3 regions of the Pandoraea sp. CB10b_02 genome follow, and region 2 is predicted to be linked to each of the others. Evidence: predicted binding sites of a transcription regulator. Region 2 holds the regulator's gene; each other region holds the start of a gene.
The links. Region 2 encodes LexA, which represses DNA repair genes until DNA is damaged. Its sites were predicted from a motif close to ACTGTATNNNNATACAGT; they were not measured.
Positions count from the first base shown of each region.

Region 1 (4,670 bases), on a different contig from region 2:
GTTCGAGCACGGCCACGCCGAGGCCGGCGCGCACGGCGCTCATGGCGTTGATCGACGCGTTGGTTTCGATGAGACCCACCGGCGTCACGCCGGCTTGCGAGAAGGCCTGATCGAGACGTCGGCGCAGGCGGTAGGGATTCTGCATGGTGATGATGCGCCGCCCCGCGCATGCGGCGAGCGGTAGGCGGTCGTGTCCGGCGAGCGGATCGTCGCTGCGCACGGCTGCCACACACGCCGATTCGCCGATCCAGTGCACCACGATGCCGCGATGTTCGAGCGGCAGGCTCGTCACGCCGATGTCGGCCGCGCCGGTGAGTACCGCGTGCACGACCTGTTCGGGCGAGGTACTGCGCATCTGGACCTGAGCCGTGTCGTGCGCGAGGCCCGGCCGCGCAAGCGCTGCCGGCACGAGCCCGGCCGCCAGTGCCGACGTGGCGGCCACGTGCAGCGGCCGGCGCTGGCCGCGCGCGATTTCGTCGGCGCGGGCGCGAATCTGCTGCAGTCCGGCCAGCACGTGCTCGACGTCTTCGAACAACAGAAAGCCTTGCTCGGTCGGCGTGACGCGCGGCCCGCTGCGCGCGAACAGGGCGTAGCCGATTTCGGCCTCCAGCTCCTGAATCATGCGTGTGATGGCAGGCTGCGAGCGCCCGAGCAGACGCCCGGCGGCCGTGACGCTACCGGTCGACATGACTGCCGCGAAGGCTTCGAGTTGTCGTAGTTCCATCTGGCTGTCTGTGGCGACGAGGGTGAGTGCGGCGGCCGTGGGGAAGGGCGCCCCGCACGGACGGCAGGTTGGGCGCGCCTACGGCACCCACCCCGCGTGACGCATGCGCCGCCCCTCGACGTCGACGACGCCACGGCGCTGACCCCGCCGACCGCGCTGTATTCGGATTGCGTATTCTTCGACCTTTAGCATGCGTCTTGCAAATACTTAATATTTATATGCTCATGCCTGGGCGTGCAAAGGCGGGTTTTGCCTAGGTGACGGCGGAGAGAAATAAATAGCGGCGAATAGTGTCCAATAGTGCCCAATAGCGCCGAATGGCGGTGGAAAGGGGAGATCGCCCTGCGGGCGTCAATGAGCGTCAATGGGCGCCAATGTGCGTCCATGGGCGTTCATGGAGGTCAACGGGCGTCGAACGGCAGTCGGTACTGGGCGGGATTTTCGGGGCGTGGCGGCCGGCGCCGCAGCAGCGCCGGGTGATGCGGCTTTGCGGGTGTCGCCTCGGGCGGCTCGTCCGGGGTGAGGCGAAACGCGGGACGCGTCAGCCGCCACACGGCGAGCGGTGCGAGGCCGCCCGGCGTGCTTGCCGCGGCGCTGTCCTGTGCGAGCGAGGCGGCAAGGCGCCGTCCGAGCAGGCGATGGATATCTGGGTCGAAACCCGTGACGGCCGGCATGTCGTCGAGAAGTGCATCGAGCGCCGCTTGCGACGTTACGCTGCCCAGGTATTGCCAGCGGTCGATGACGTGATATTCGACCTCCGGGCCGCCGTCAGCCGCGCCGGACGTGCTGCGTTCCTCGATGGCGATGGGGCCCTCGAACGGCCAGGTCTTCAGATGCATCGCGCACAGGGCCTCGCGCATGCGCGAGGTGTGGGCATCGAGCGGCGCCTCGCCGACGCACACGCCGTCGCATCGCTTCACCTGATAGCCGAAGCATGGCCGGCCCGCCGCGACCGTCTCCAGCCCGAGCTGCGCGCAGCACAGCCGATGCTCGTCGGCCAGCGCGCGCAGTGCGCTCTGGGCGCTGTTGCGCGACGTGAACGTGCCGTACAACGTGTCGGCGCTCGCGAAGTCGAGCGTCTTCGCATTGACGAGTTGCGGCGTGTCGTCCTCTGGGCGGAGCTGCCAGCTATAGAGACTCGACGCGCGGCGCAGCCGCCGGTTGTGAACCGGTTTCAGCTGTTTGACCAGTTGCGACTCGAGCAGCAGCGCGCCAAGCTCGCCCGCCGTGCGCCGCGCTTGCACGCGACGGATCTCCTGCGAGATGCGCAGGTCCTTGGCCACCTGGTGATCGCCGGAGAAGTGCGCGCGCACGCGCGCGCGGATATCGACGCTCTTGCCGACGTAGAGCAGCGTGTCGCCCTCGCCATAGAAAAGATACACGCCGGGACCATTGGGCAGTGCGTCGATCGCTTCGTCGGGCAGTTGTGGCGGCTGGCTCGATCGTTTCGTGACGCGCTGCACCGCCTGCCCGATCAGTTCGGGCGAGTAGATCGTGTGCAGTTTCTGCCAGAACTGCCACAGCAGATCGGCATCGGCCAGCGCCCGGTGGCGCCCGAGCGGCGCGAGGCCGAAGCGCGCGATGAGGGCGTCCAGGCCATGCCTGGCGGCCGACGGAAACAGCAGGCGTGACAGACGCACGGTGCATAGCACATCCGCCTGAAAGCGGATGCCCGCGCGCTTGAACTCGTTCTTTAGAAAGCCGTAGTCGAAGCGCGCGTTATGCGCCACGAACAGCTTGCCGTGCAGCCGCTCCGCGAGGCCCTCGGCCAGCGTGGCGAACGATGGCTGCCCACGCACCATGTCGTTCGTGATGCCGGTCAACTGCTGGATGAAGGGAGGAATCGGGGCGCCGGGGTCGAGCAGGGTGCTCCATGGTTCCACGCCGTGCGGCCCGACCTCGACCACGCCGATTTCGGTGACGCGATCGTCGAGCGCATTGCCGCCGGTCGTCTCCAGATCGACGAAAACCATGGGCGCGGGCAGCGAACGCGCGAGCGCGTCAGGGTCGACCGCTTCGGGCGCGGCATTCGTGGGTTCGGATTCGACGGCGTTTTCCATCAACTTGCTGTGTGTTGCTCCCAGACGCCGTAGCGCCCGCGTATCGTGCCGCTCAGGACGCCCGCGCCGTGCACTGCGGGCCGCCGGCAAGCGCGCTGGACGGGGGCGGTGCGGCAGACCCGGCGCGGTGGTGTGCCGCGGCCTCGTCCGCGTGCAGGTCCTCGCCGGCGAACGCGGCGACGATGGCGCGGAACACGGCGGGTGTCGGCGCGTCGGGCCACTGCAGGTCGACCGGCGCGTCGAGCGCCGGCAGTTCGCCGGCGCGGCGCAGGGCCTCGTCGCCGGGAAGACGCAGCACGCTCGCCAGCACCCAGGCTTCGTGCCGGGCGTGCAGGCCGAGATCGGCTTCCGCCTCGTCAGCGATGGCAAGCAGCGTGCGCCAGTCCAGCCCGACGGCCGGCGCACAGGCGCGCGCTGTCTCTGCATGGGCGGGGCCGGAACCGGCGGTGGAGGCGGAGGCATCTCCCGCGAATGTGTCCTGCCCGGTCAGACGGCGACGCTCGTAACGAGCGGCGATCTCGCGCACGATGCCGGCAAGGTCGCGTTCGGCGGCGCTCAGCGCCAGTTGATCCCAGTCGATGATTTCCATAAGACGTTCCTCGATTGGGTAACATGATACTGTATAAATCCACAGTGTGCTTGTCACGTAGCCGGGCCCCCCGTGCGTTGCCTTCGCCCTACGGCGCGCCGCTTCTCGACGCGCAATCGTCCCGTGTAATACTCTGCGCCATTCCCAACGCACAGGAGCTGCCTCCGATGTTGACCCTGTACACCTTCGGCCCCGCCTTCGGCATGCCCGACGCCAGTCCGTTCGTGGTGAAGGCCGAGATGCTGCTCAAGCTGGCCGGGCTGCCCTATCGCACCGACCGCAGCGGATTCCGGCGCGCTCCCAAGGGCAAGTTGCCGTATATCGACGACGGCGGGCAGATCGTGGCCGACTCGACGCTGATCCGGCTGCACATCGAACGCAAGTACGGATTCGATTTCGACGCGGGACTCACGCCCGAGCAACGCGGCGCGGCATGGATGTTCGAAAAGGCGCTGGAGGACCACTTCTACTGGCATGTGGTGCAGGCGCGCTGGTGCGACGACGGGAATTTCGCCAGGGGACCGGCGTCGTTCTTCAAGGCGATTCCCTGGCCGGTGCGCCCCCTCGTACAGACGCTCATTCGCCGCAAGATCCGCGGCACGCTGCATGGGCAGGGCACGTCGCGCTTCACGCCCCAGGAGCAGTCGCAAATCCTCGCGCGCGGCGCACAGGCGGCCGCGGAACTGCTCGGCGACAAACCGTATTTCTTTGGCGACAAGCCATGCGGCGCGGACGCCACGGCCTTCGGTTTCATCGCGAGCGCGGTGTCGCCGCACTTCGAGATGACGCTGCGGCACGAGACCGAAAAGCACGCAAACCTGAGCGCATACGTGCAGCGCATGCGCGCCGAGTTCTTCCCGGACGGCTCGGACGGCTCGGCGAAGTGAGCGCGGTGCCGACACGGGGGCGTGGAGCACCGGGAGGGCCAAGTCGCGTGCGGCGGGCGGCAGACGGCGTGCGGCGCCGTAGCCGGGGCGGCCCGGCGGCGTGGGCTCAGCCCGCCTCGGGGGCCGTTTCGTCGTTGGACAACACGTCGGAGAGCACCAGATTGCGACCCGAGATCTTGGCGGCATACAGCGCGCGATCGGCGCGCATGCACAGCGCTTCCAGGCTCTCGTGCTCGTGCCACGTGGCCACGCCGCCGCTCAGCGTGTAGTGGCAGACGCCGAACGGCCCGGCCACCAGATGGCGGCTCGCCTGAGTGCGCAGACGCTCGGCGATGCGAATCGCTCCCGGGGTATCGGTGCCGGGCAGCAGCACGGCGAATTCCTCTCCGCCCAGACGCCCGAAAACGTCG
Region 1 is NZ_NJGW02000007.1:10,347-15,016, forward strand. Features, by position in the region: gene CDN36_RS09185 (LysR family transcriptional regulator) at 1-724, opposite strand, end outside; gene CDN36_RS09190 (exonuclease domain-containing protein) at 1,126-2,784, opposite strand; gene CDN36_RS09195 (DUF2471 family protein) at 2,837-3,373, opposite strand; gene CDN36_RS09200 (glutathione S-transferase C-terminal domain-containing protein) at 3,541-4,260, shown strand; gene CDN36_RS09205 (GGDEF domain-containing protein) at 4,367-4,670, opposite strand, start outside.
Region 1: the regulator LexA is predicted to act here: its motif matches at 3,402-3,419, upstream of CDN36_RS09195 (DUF2471 family protein).

Region 2 (4,670 bases):
GCCAGCACGATGCCGGCCACGGAGGTAGGCAGCGCGAACGGCAGGTCGATGAGCGCGTCGACGAACCGCTTGCCCGGGAACGTGTAGCGCACCAGCACCCACGCCAGGATGAAGCCGAACACGGCGTTGAGCATGGCCGCCGCGAGCGAGATGCCGAACGTGAGGCGATACGACGCGAGCACGCGCGGCGAACCCACCGCGGCGACGAAGCTCGCCCAGTCGAGCGAGCTCGCCTTGATGAAGACCATGAGCAACGGCACCAGCACCACCAGGCTCAGGTACGCGACGGTGTAGCCCATCGTCAGGCCGAAGCCGGGCAAGGCACTCGGCTTGCGCCAGAGAGGAAACAGTGCGGTACTCATGCGAGGGTCTCCTTCGTCGCGCCGTTATTTCTTGGTGTAGATCTGGTCGAAGATGCCGCCGTCGGCGAAGTGCTTCGCCTGCGTCTTCGTCCAGCCGCCCAGGTCGGCGTCGACCGTGTAGAGCTTGAGCTTCGGATATTGCGCCTCATACTTCTTCGCGATTTCCGGCGAACGCGGACGATAGAAGTGCTTCGCGGCGATCTCCTGCCCTTGCGGCGAGTACAGCCATTGCAGATAGGCCTCGGCCACCTTGCGCGTGCCGTGCTTGTCGACGTTCTTGTCGACCACGGCGACCGGCGGCTCCGTCAGGATCGACGAGGACGGCACGACGATGTCGAACTTGTCCGGACCGAGATCCTTTACCGAGAGCAGCGCTTCGTTTTCCCAGGCGATCAGCACGTCGCCAATGCCGCGCTCGACGAACGTGGTCGTCGCGCCGCGCGCGCCCGAGTCGAGCACGCCGACATTCTTGTACAGCGCCTTGACGAACTCCTGCGCCTTCTGCTCATTGCCGCCCGGCTGCTTGAGCGCGTACAGCCATGCGGCGAGATAGTTCCAGCGCGCGCCGGCCGAAGTCTTCGGGTTCGGCGTGACGACGCTGATGCCCGGCTTGACGAGATCGCCCCAATCCTTGATCTGCTTCGGGTTGCCCTTGCGCACGAGCAGGACGATCGTCGACGTGTACGGCGTGGCATTGTCCGGCAGGCGCTTTTGCCAGTCCTTGCTCACGAGGCCGGCCTGCGCCAGTTCGTCGATGTCGGCCGAAATGCCGAGTGTGACCACGTCGGCAGGCGCGCCATCGAGCACGGTGCGGGCCTGCTTGCCCGAGCCGCCGTGCGAGGCCTTCACGTTCACCGTATCGCCCGCGACCTGCCTGTAATGCGCTTCGAAGGCCTTGTTGTAGTCGGCGTACAGCTCGCGCGTCGGGTCGTAGGACACGTTGAGCAGCGACACGCTCGCGGCGTGCGCCTGAATGGCAATGCCCGCGGCCAGCGCCACCGCACCCAGTTTCCCGAACGCCCTCACCAGCTGCTTAGCTTTCGATCCCCGTGCTGCTTTGCTCATGACTTGCACTCCTCGTTTGCTTACGTGTGGTAGGAGGCCAGTCTATGGGGGGCACTAAATAATTAAAAATAATTATTTTTCTTTTGTTTATGCCGGAATAAGGATTAGCGATTTCCTGCTGACGGCACGCCCGCGCCCGAGACCGCGGCATTCGCGCAAGCACTTCATGCAGTACATGAAGTTTTCACTTGCCTTTTTGCAAACACTGTACAAAAATACAGCCACCTGTGCTTCCATACAGTGACGCCATGATCAAACTTACCGCCCGTCAACAGCAGGTCTATGAATTGGTCCGACAAGCGATCGAGCGCACCGGCTTTCCTCCCACGCGCGCCGAGATTGCGGCCGAACTCGGCTTCTCTTCGGCGAACGCCGCAGAGGAGCATCTGCGGGCACTGGCGCGAAAGGGTGTGATCGAGCTGGCGGCGGGTCAGTCGCGCGGCATCCGCCTCAAGCGCCTGGACGAAGCGGGTGGCTCGCACCAGTTCACGTTGCCGCACATGGGCCTCATGCAGTTGTCGCTGCCGCTCGTCGGGCGCGTGGCCGCAGGCAGCCCGATCCTGGCGCAGGAGCACATCGAACGCAATTTCCAGTGCGATCCAAACCTGTTCGCCCGGCAGCCGGACTACCTGCTGAAGGTGCGCGGGATGTCGATGCGCGACGCCGGCATTCTCGACGGCGATCTGCTTGCCGTGCAGAAGGCGGCAGACGCCCGCGAAGGCCAGATCGTCGTTGCGCGCATCGGCGACGACGTGACCGTCAAGCGATTCCACCGCATCAAGGGCGGGGTCGAGCTCATCGCCGAGAACCCCGATTTCGAGAATATCCGCGTCGATGAAGGAAGCGGCGACTTCGCCCTGGAGGGAATTGCGGTCGGCCTGATCCGCAATAACGACCTCTGACGCGATATCCAGGCACCCCTTGATGCGGCATTCAAGCGGCATCCAAGGCGGTCGCTAAGCGTCTGTCCGGGCGCGCCGCGGCAAGCGGTACGCCCCGCTCCCTGAAGATTGGCATTTCCGTTTGCGCCGGGCTGGGTCCGGCGCCCGTGCCCTGCTGCGCCCGCAATTTGTGATTTGTGAAGCGATGCAACCGGACACGCCCCTCCGACCCACATTGAAAGAAGGATCGCATCATGGCTCGACTCTTTGGTTTGCTGCGCGCGTCGCTGGGTGAAGCGCGCGTTCGAGTGTCGTCGCAGGCACGGCTGTCCGCGGTGTATGGCCTCTCGGCGCTGTCCGGCCCGTTTGCTGCCGCACCGGCCATGGCCCGCTCATATACCGTGCCGGCCCGCACGCGCAACGCCGCGCTCTCGCGCACGCTGACGTCCGCCGTCGCGGCCACCGCGCGGCGCGCGTGCCCGGCCGGCAAGGCGGCCAAGGCCTCCCGCGACGTCCGCGGCCGAGAAGCGCCAACTTGCCGGCAAGTTCATGAGAAAGACGCCGGCTACGGCGTGCGGGTGTATCGCGACGTGTCGCATATCGTGATGGTGGGCAGCATCGCCGGCGTGTGCCGCAAGCTCGATCAGGCGGTCGGCGAGCAGTTCTGCCAGGCCGCCGTGTAACGCGCGAGCGGCACAGCTATGCGGCGCCACGCCGGCGGCTGGCCGCTTGCGACACAAGCCGCCGTGGCAACCATCGAGGCCTGGCGGGCGGCGCCGCCGGCACAACCCAACCCCGGCGGCTGCCGCGCCCGGTTGGCGACGGGCAGCCACCGCCCCGCTCACAGCCCCAGATCGCGCAAGGGGTTATCCGCACCGCGACGTTCTCCGTCGAAGAAGCGCGCCACGTCGGCGCGCGTCACGGCCTCGATGCTTGCGTGCTGCCAACGCGGCTTGTGGTCCTTGTCGACGACGAGAGCACGAATCCCTTCCACGCCTTCGGCGCCCATGCGGCCGTCGAGATTGAAGACGCTGCGCATCATCAGCCACTCCTCGCGCAACTCGTCGGCCAGCGACAGCTTGCGGGCACGGCGCACCTGTTCCAGCGTGACGCACACCATCAGCGGCGAGCGCTTGGCGCGCAGCAACTCCTCCGTCTCCTGCGCCCAGCCCGAGTATTCGCAACGGGCTTCGTGTTTGAGCGAGCGAAGGACGGCGGGCATGTCGGGCTGCCCGAAATGGTGGTCGATGGCGTCGCGCAACGGCGCGAGCTTGCCCGGCGCCAGACCGGCCGGAGGCAGGCTCTCGCGGGCAAAGTCGCGGGCGGCGTCGAGCACGGCCTGCGCATCTTGCCACTGACCGTTTGCCAGCAATTCGCACAGTGCGGGCAACGAGGCGCGCGGCAGCACCACGTCGGCCAGGCCGATCTCGCACGCGTCGACTGCACCGAACACGATGCCCGTCGTGCCGAGATACTCGCCGAGATGGCCTGCGAGGTTCGCGAGGAAATAGCCGCCGCCGACGTCCGGGAACAGGCCGATGGCGGTCTCCGGCATGGCCATGCGCGTCGCTTCGGTCACGATGCGCAGCGCCGCTGCCTGCGAGATGCCCATGCCGCCCCCCATCACCACACCGTCCATCAACGCGATGTAGGGCTTCGGGTAAGTGGCGATGGCGTAGTTCAGCCGGTACTCATCGGTAAAGAAATCCATGATGTCGGTGCGTCCCGCGCCGACGGCCTCATGGAAATAGCGAATGTCGCCGCCGGCGCACAGTCCCTTCTCGCCCTCGCCTTGCAACACCACGCCGAGGACGGCGCAATCGTCGCGCCAGCGGTCCAGTGCAGCGGCGATCGCGCGAATCATGTCGTGTGACAACGCGTTGAGGGCCTTGGGACGCGTGAGCGTGATGAACCCAATGCGACCACGGATTTCGGTGCGGACAAATTCGGTCATGGCAGGCGAGTGTTTCAGAATCGTCAATGGAACGAACGCCGTCGTGCGCGGCCACGGACCGCACGGGCAACGGCGCCCTCGGGGGCTATCAACGGCCCGCGGCGCTCACGGCACCGCACGCCCGACAGGACACATCACGGGCGATGGGCCAATAAAAAAGCCGGCGCAAGGCACCGGCTTTCTTCCAACCAACGGACGTTGCAGGCGCGCAGCGAACGGACGTCTGCCACGCGCTGTCGCCATCGCCGGGCTTACTTCTCTTCGCGTGCGGCGCGCTTGCGCTCGTGCTCCTTCAGGAAGCGCTTGCGCAGACGAATCGTTTGCGGGGTGACTTCGACAAGTTCGTCGTCGTCGATGAATTCCACGGCATATTCGAGGCTCAGCGCGATCGGCGGCACCAGACGCACG
Region 2 is NZ_NJGW02000009.1:129,901-134,570, forward strand. Features, by position in the region: gene cysT (sulfate ABC transporter permease subunit CysT) at 1-362, opposite strand, end outside; gene CDN36_RS11960 (sulfate ABC transporter substrate-binding protein) at 387-1,427, opposite strand; gene lexA (transcriptional repressor LexA) at 1,676-2,329, shown strand; gene CDN36_RS11970 (hypothetical protein) at 2,563-2,991, shown strand; gene CDN36_RS11975 (enoyl-CoA hydratase/isomerase family protein) at 3,150-4,262, opposite strand; gene typA (translational GTPase TypA) at 4,514-4,670, opposite strand, start outside.

Region 3 (4,670 bases), on a different contig from region 2:
CCGGTGATCACGTAGTCGGCGCCCTTGAGCGTTTGCTGGGTTTTCTTGATGTCGGCTTCCTGACGGATCTCGGCCATGTTGTCGCGGTCGAGCACGTTAAAGCGCTGGGTCTGTTGCAGATGCGTGATCAGGATCGTCTTGGCCTGGCTGCCGAGACGATCGACGTTATCGGAAAAGACGCCGCGCATGTACGCGGAACGGTTGTCGAACTTGCCGACGGCGATCGGTGTGCGTGTGCCGACGTATGGACGGCTGGCGCTTTCGACCTTGGCGACCTGCACGGAACGCGAGCTCTCTGTGGCGCAACCGCCGAGCACGCCGACAGCGAGCATGGCGGCGCTGAGCAGTGCGATGCTGGACTTCTTCTGCACGGTGATACCCCTGTAGATGTTGTGACCCGGCAGGCGGCGACGCCCGGCGGCGCCGTCCTGCTGAGGGTGTCTGATCCCCTTACGGAATACTGCGCTTTTTGACTTGTAAGACCTGGTAAGGGGTGCTGATCTTAGCATGCGGCAGGGGCATGCGTATGCTCCGGAAAGTCATAGGCCATGCCGTTCTCGCCCGCCGTTCTCGCCCTTGGGGGGCGCCGTTCCTTTTCATCAGTCGAGGCCGAAGATCAGCAGCAGATTGGTGGCGGTGATGACCGCGAAGAGCGTCCAGGCCGCGACCTGCGTCGGCCATCTGATGGCATTGCCGCCCATCACGCGCGAATCGCTCACCGAACGGATGAGCGGCCACATCGCGAACGGCAGTTGCAGACTGAGCAGCACCTGACTCCACACGAGCAGCTTGCCCACGGAGCCCTCGCCGAGCCACAGCACGCCGATCAGTGCAGGCACGAGCGCCAGTCCGCGCGTGATCAGCCGTCGCTGGTAGCAAGGAATCTTCAGATGCAGGAAGCCGTCCATGATGACCTGCCCCGCGATGGTGCCGGTGAGCGTCGAACTTTGCCCGGAAGCGAGCAGCGCAATGCCGAACAGGAACGCGGCGGCGCTGCCGGCGATCGGCGTGATGAGCTGGTAGGCCTGCTCGATATCGGCGACGTGAGTCTGGCCGCTCGCGTGAAAGGCAGAGCCGGCAAGAATCAGAATTGCCGCATTCACACACATCGCCAGCATGAGCGAGACCCATGTGTCGATGCGTACCAGTGCGAGGGTGTCGTGGACCTGACCGCGCTTGCCGCCGCTCACGCGGCGCGTCTGTACGACTGACGAGTGCAGATACAGGTTGTGCGGCATGATCGTCGCGCCCACGATGCCCAGCGCCAGTACGATGGCGTCGCGCCGGTCGTGGCTCGGCGCGCCGGGCACGAGACCGGCGGCCACGGCGTGCCAGTCGGGCGGCACCATCGCGACTTGCGCGACGAAGCAAAAGGCCATCGTGCCGATGAGCCCGAACACGATGGCTTCGATCTGCCGAAAGCCTTTGCCCTGCAGGCCCAGCACGATCATCGTGTCGAGCGCGGTGAGCACGATGCCCCAGGCGAGCGGCACACCGAGCAGCAGCTTGAAGGCGAGAGCACAGCCGAGCACCTCGGCAATGTCGCAGGCGATGATCGATATCTCGGCGGTGATCCATTGCACGACGCGCCCCGTGCGTCCGTAGCGATCGTAGCTCGCTTGGGCGAGGTCGCGTCCGGCCACGAGGCCGAGCCGGGCGGCGAGCATCTGGAGAAAGATGGCCGCGAGGCTCGATAGCGCCACCACCCAGAGTAGCGCGTAACCGAATTGCGACCCCGCCTGAATGTCCGTGGCCCAGTTGCCCGGATCCATGTAGCCGATGGCCACGAGCAGTCCCGGACCGGCAAAGCGCTTGAGTTTCGTCCAGCGTGATTCGCGGGCGTCAATGACGATGCTGCCTTTGACTTCGGCGGGACAGAACGGGGCGGTGGCGGTAGTCGGCAGCGGCATGAAGAGGGGACTGGCTGGGCAGACGAGGAATGACACTCACGGTAGCCGGCCTTGCGGCAAGCCGCAAGCATGGCGTCGCGGCGGAAGTCACGTAAAGTGCGCATGAACTGCTATACTGTACATTCATACAGTATTTGGGTGCACCATGACCCTGTCACTTTCGTCTCTGCCTGCCGGGCTGTGGCGCGCCAGTGAACTGGCGCATTGCCGCCGCGCTGGCCATCGTTCCGGCTTTGCCGCGCTCGACGCCGAGTTGCCCGGCGCCGGGTGGCCGCATGGTGCGGTGACGGAATTGCTAAGCGACCGACCGGGCATTGGGGAATGGCGGCTGCTGGCGCCGGTGCTGCGCGATCTCACCCAGGCGGGCCAGCCGGTGATGGTGATTGCGCCGCCGATGCTGCCGTATGCACCCGCGTTGGCGGGGTGGGGCATCGACCTGCGCTGGCTCAGCGTGGTGGTGCGGCCGGCGCGAAAGATGTCGGGGGCGCCGAAGGCGCGCGGGGAGCGAAGGGAACGGGGGGGCGGCAGTGCGCGCGCCGAGGATCGGGACATGCTCTGGTGTGCCGAGCAGGCACTCAAGAGTGCGTGCTGCGGCGCCGTGCTGGCATGGCTGCCGGCGGCCACGCCCGAGCAGATCCGGCGCTTGCAGGTCGCTGCCGGCGGTGGCCAGACGCTGGCCTGGGTGATGCGCCCGCGCGCGGCGGCGGCCACGGCGTCCGCCGCGCCATTGCGGCTGGGGCTGAGCGTCGGCCAGGGCAGCCGTCTGGGGGTGCAGTTTCATAAACGGCGCGGGCCGCCCCGGCTCGAGCCGCTCTGGCTGACGCTGCCCGCACCCTATACGCGGGCGTCGCAACCCGCGGCGGGCGTGGCGCGCCGCGACGCACCGGCGCCTGCCACTTCCGTTCCCCCCGTCACTTCCGACTCCTCAGGGGAAGCCCGCCGGGCCGTTTCGAGCCCTTCGTTTTCTGTTTCTGCTGCTGTTTCTGGAGTTGCGCATGGCTTGCTGGATCGCCCTGCACCTGCCGTATCTGGCGCTCGAGATCGCATCGGCGCGCCTGCAGACTGACGCCCCGGGCATGCCCGTGGACACGACGGTCGTGCTGGCGCAGTCGCGTGTGTGGCAGGCGAGCGAGGCGGCGCAGGCCGCCGGCGTGCAATCCGGCATGCGTCGCGGCGGCGTGCTGGCGTTGCTGCCGCAGGCCCGATTTCACGACCGCGACGAAGCCGCCGAGATGCAGGCCCTCGAAGCCTTGGCGCTGGCGCTGCTGCGCTTCGGCCCCGATGTCGCCATCGCCTCGCCGCACTGCGTGCTGCTCGATGCGGCGCCGAGTCTGCGCCTGTTCGGCGGGCTTGCGTCGTTGTGCGCGCAGGTGCTCGAGAGTGCCGAAGCGCTCGGGCATCGGGCCTCGCTGGGCGTTGCCGCCACGGCCAGTGCGGCGGCGTTGCTGGCGCGCGCCGCCAGCGCCGTGCCCCGGCATGTCGATTCCCATGGCCCCGCCCCCTGTCAGTTGCAGGCGGCGATGCAGGCGCGCGCTTCCGATCACCGGGCGCTGGCCGGGATTGCGGTATCCACGGCATCGGGAGTATCAGCGGCATGCACCGCGCCGCGGGCGTTCGCACCCACGTTGCCGCCCTTACCGGCGGATCTGCCGAAGCAACTCGATTCGCTGCCGGTCGTGCTGCTGCCCGAGGCGCAGCCGTGGCTGGACTGGCTCGCGCAGATCGGATGCGCGACGCTGGGCGAATTGCGCGGGCTGCCCGCCGCGGGCGTGAGACGTCGTTGCGGGCCGGCGCTGCCGGCCGCGCTTGCCCGCGCCTATGGCGAAGCCCCCGAAGCGCCGGACTGGTATCGCGCGCCGCCGCACTTCGAGGCGGTGTTGCCGTTGCCTTCGCTCACTCACGATATCGAGGTGCTGCTCTTCGGCCTGCGCCGTCTGCTCGCCCAGCTCACCGGCTGGCTCGGCGCCGGGCAGCTTGCGGCCCGCGCGCTGACGCTCGTGCTCGAACATGAGCCCGTTGGCCGGCACACGCTCGCGCCTACGCGCTTGGAGATCCGTCTGGCCGAAGCGAGCGCGGCCCCCGCGCATCTGTTGTCGTTATGCAAGGAGCGGCTGGCTCGCTCGCCACTGGTCGCGCCGGTGCTCACGCTGCGGCTCGACGTCGCGCATACGAGTGCCCACGAGCTGCGCAGCGGCTCGCTGCTGCCCGAGCCGGGACGCGCCCGGCAGGACTTCGTGCAGTTGATGGAACGTGTGGCCGCCCGTCTTGGCGACGAGCAGGTGCTGCGGCTTCAGGTGCGTGAGGATCATCGGCCGGAGCGGGCCTTTGCCAGCGTGCCGTATGGTGCGCTCGGCAGTACCGCGTGCGGCGGGCAGGGCGCGGGCGAGCGCCGCGCCGGATTGCCGCCGCGCCCGGCGTGGCTGCTCGACGCACCGCAGCGCTTGAGCGTGCTGCACGAGCGGCCGTGGCGGCAGGGGCCGCTGCAACTGGTGAGCGGCCCGGAACGCATCGAGGCCGGATGGTGGGAGCCGGGCACCGTCACGCGCGACTACTTCATCGCCGCCGATACCACGGGCGCGTTGCTGTGGGTGTTTCGCGAGCGTCCCGTGCAGGGGGCCGATGCGGCGTGGTATCTGCACGGCCTGTTCGGTTAAGCCGACACACTCGCTTGAGTCATGAATCTCGACGATTTTCTGCCCTGGCAAGGCCCGACCGAAGGACTTGCCGCCAGCGAGGACGGCGACGCCGTCCAGGCGGCGC
Region 3 is NZ_NJGW02000011.1:78,944-83,613, forward strand. Features, by position in the region: gene CDN36_RS13775 (CsgG/HfaB family protein) at 1-332, opposite strand, end outside; gene CDN36_RS13780 (Nramp family divalent metal transporter) at 600-1,910, opposite strand; gene imuA (translesion DNA synthesis-associated protein ImuA) at 2,056-2,976, shown strand; gene CDN36_RS13790 (Y-family DNA polymerase) at 2,906-4,564, shown strand; gene CDN36_RS13795 (error-prone DNA polymerase) at 4,586-4,670, shown strand, end outside.
Region 3: the regulator LexA is predicted to act here: its motif matches at 2,025-2,042, upstream of imuA (translesion DNA synthesis-associated protein ImuA).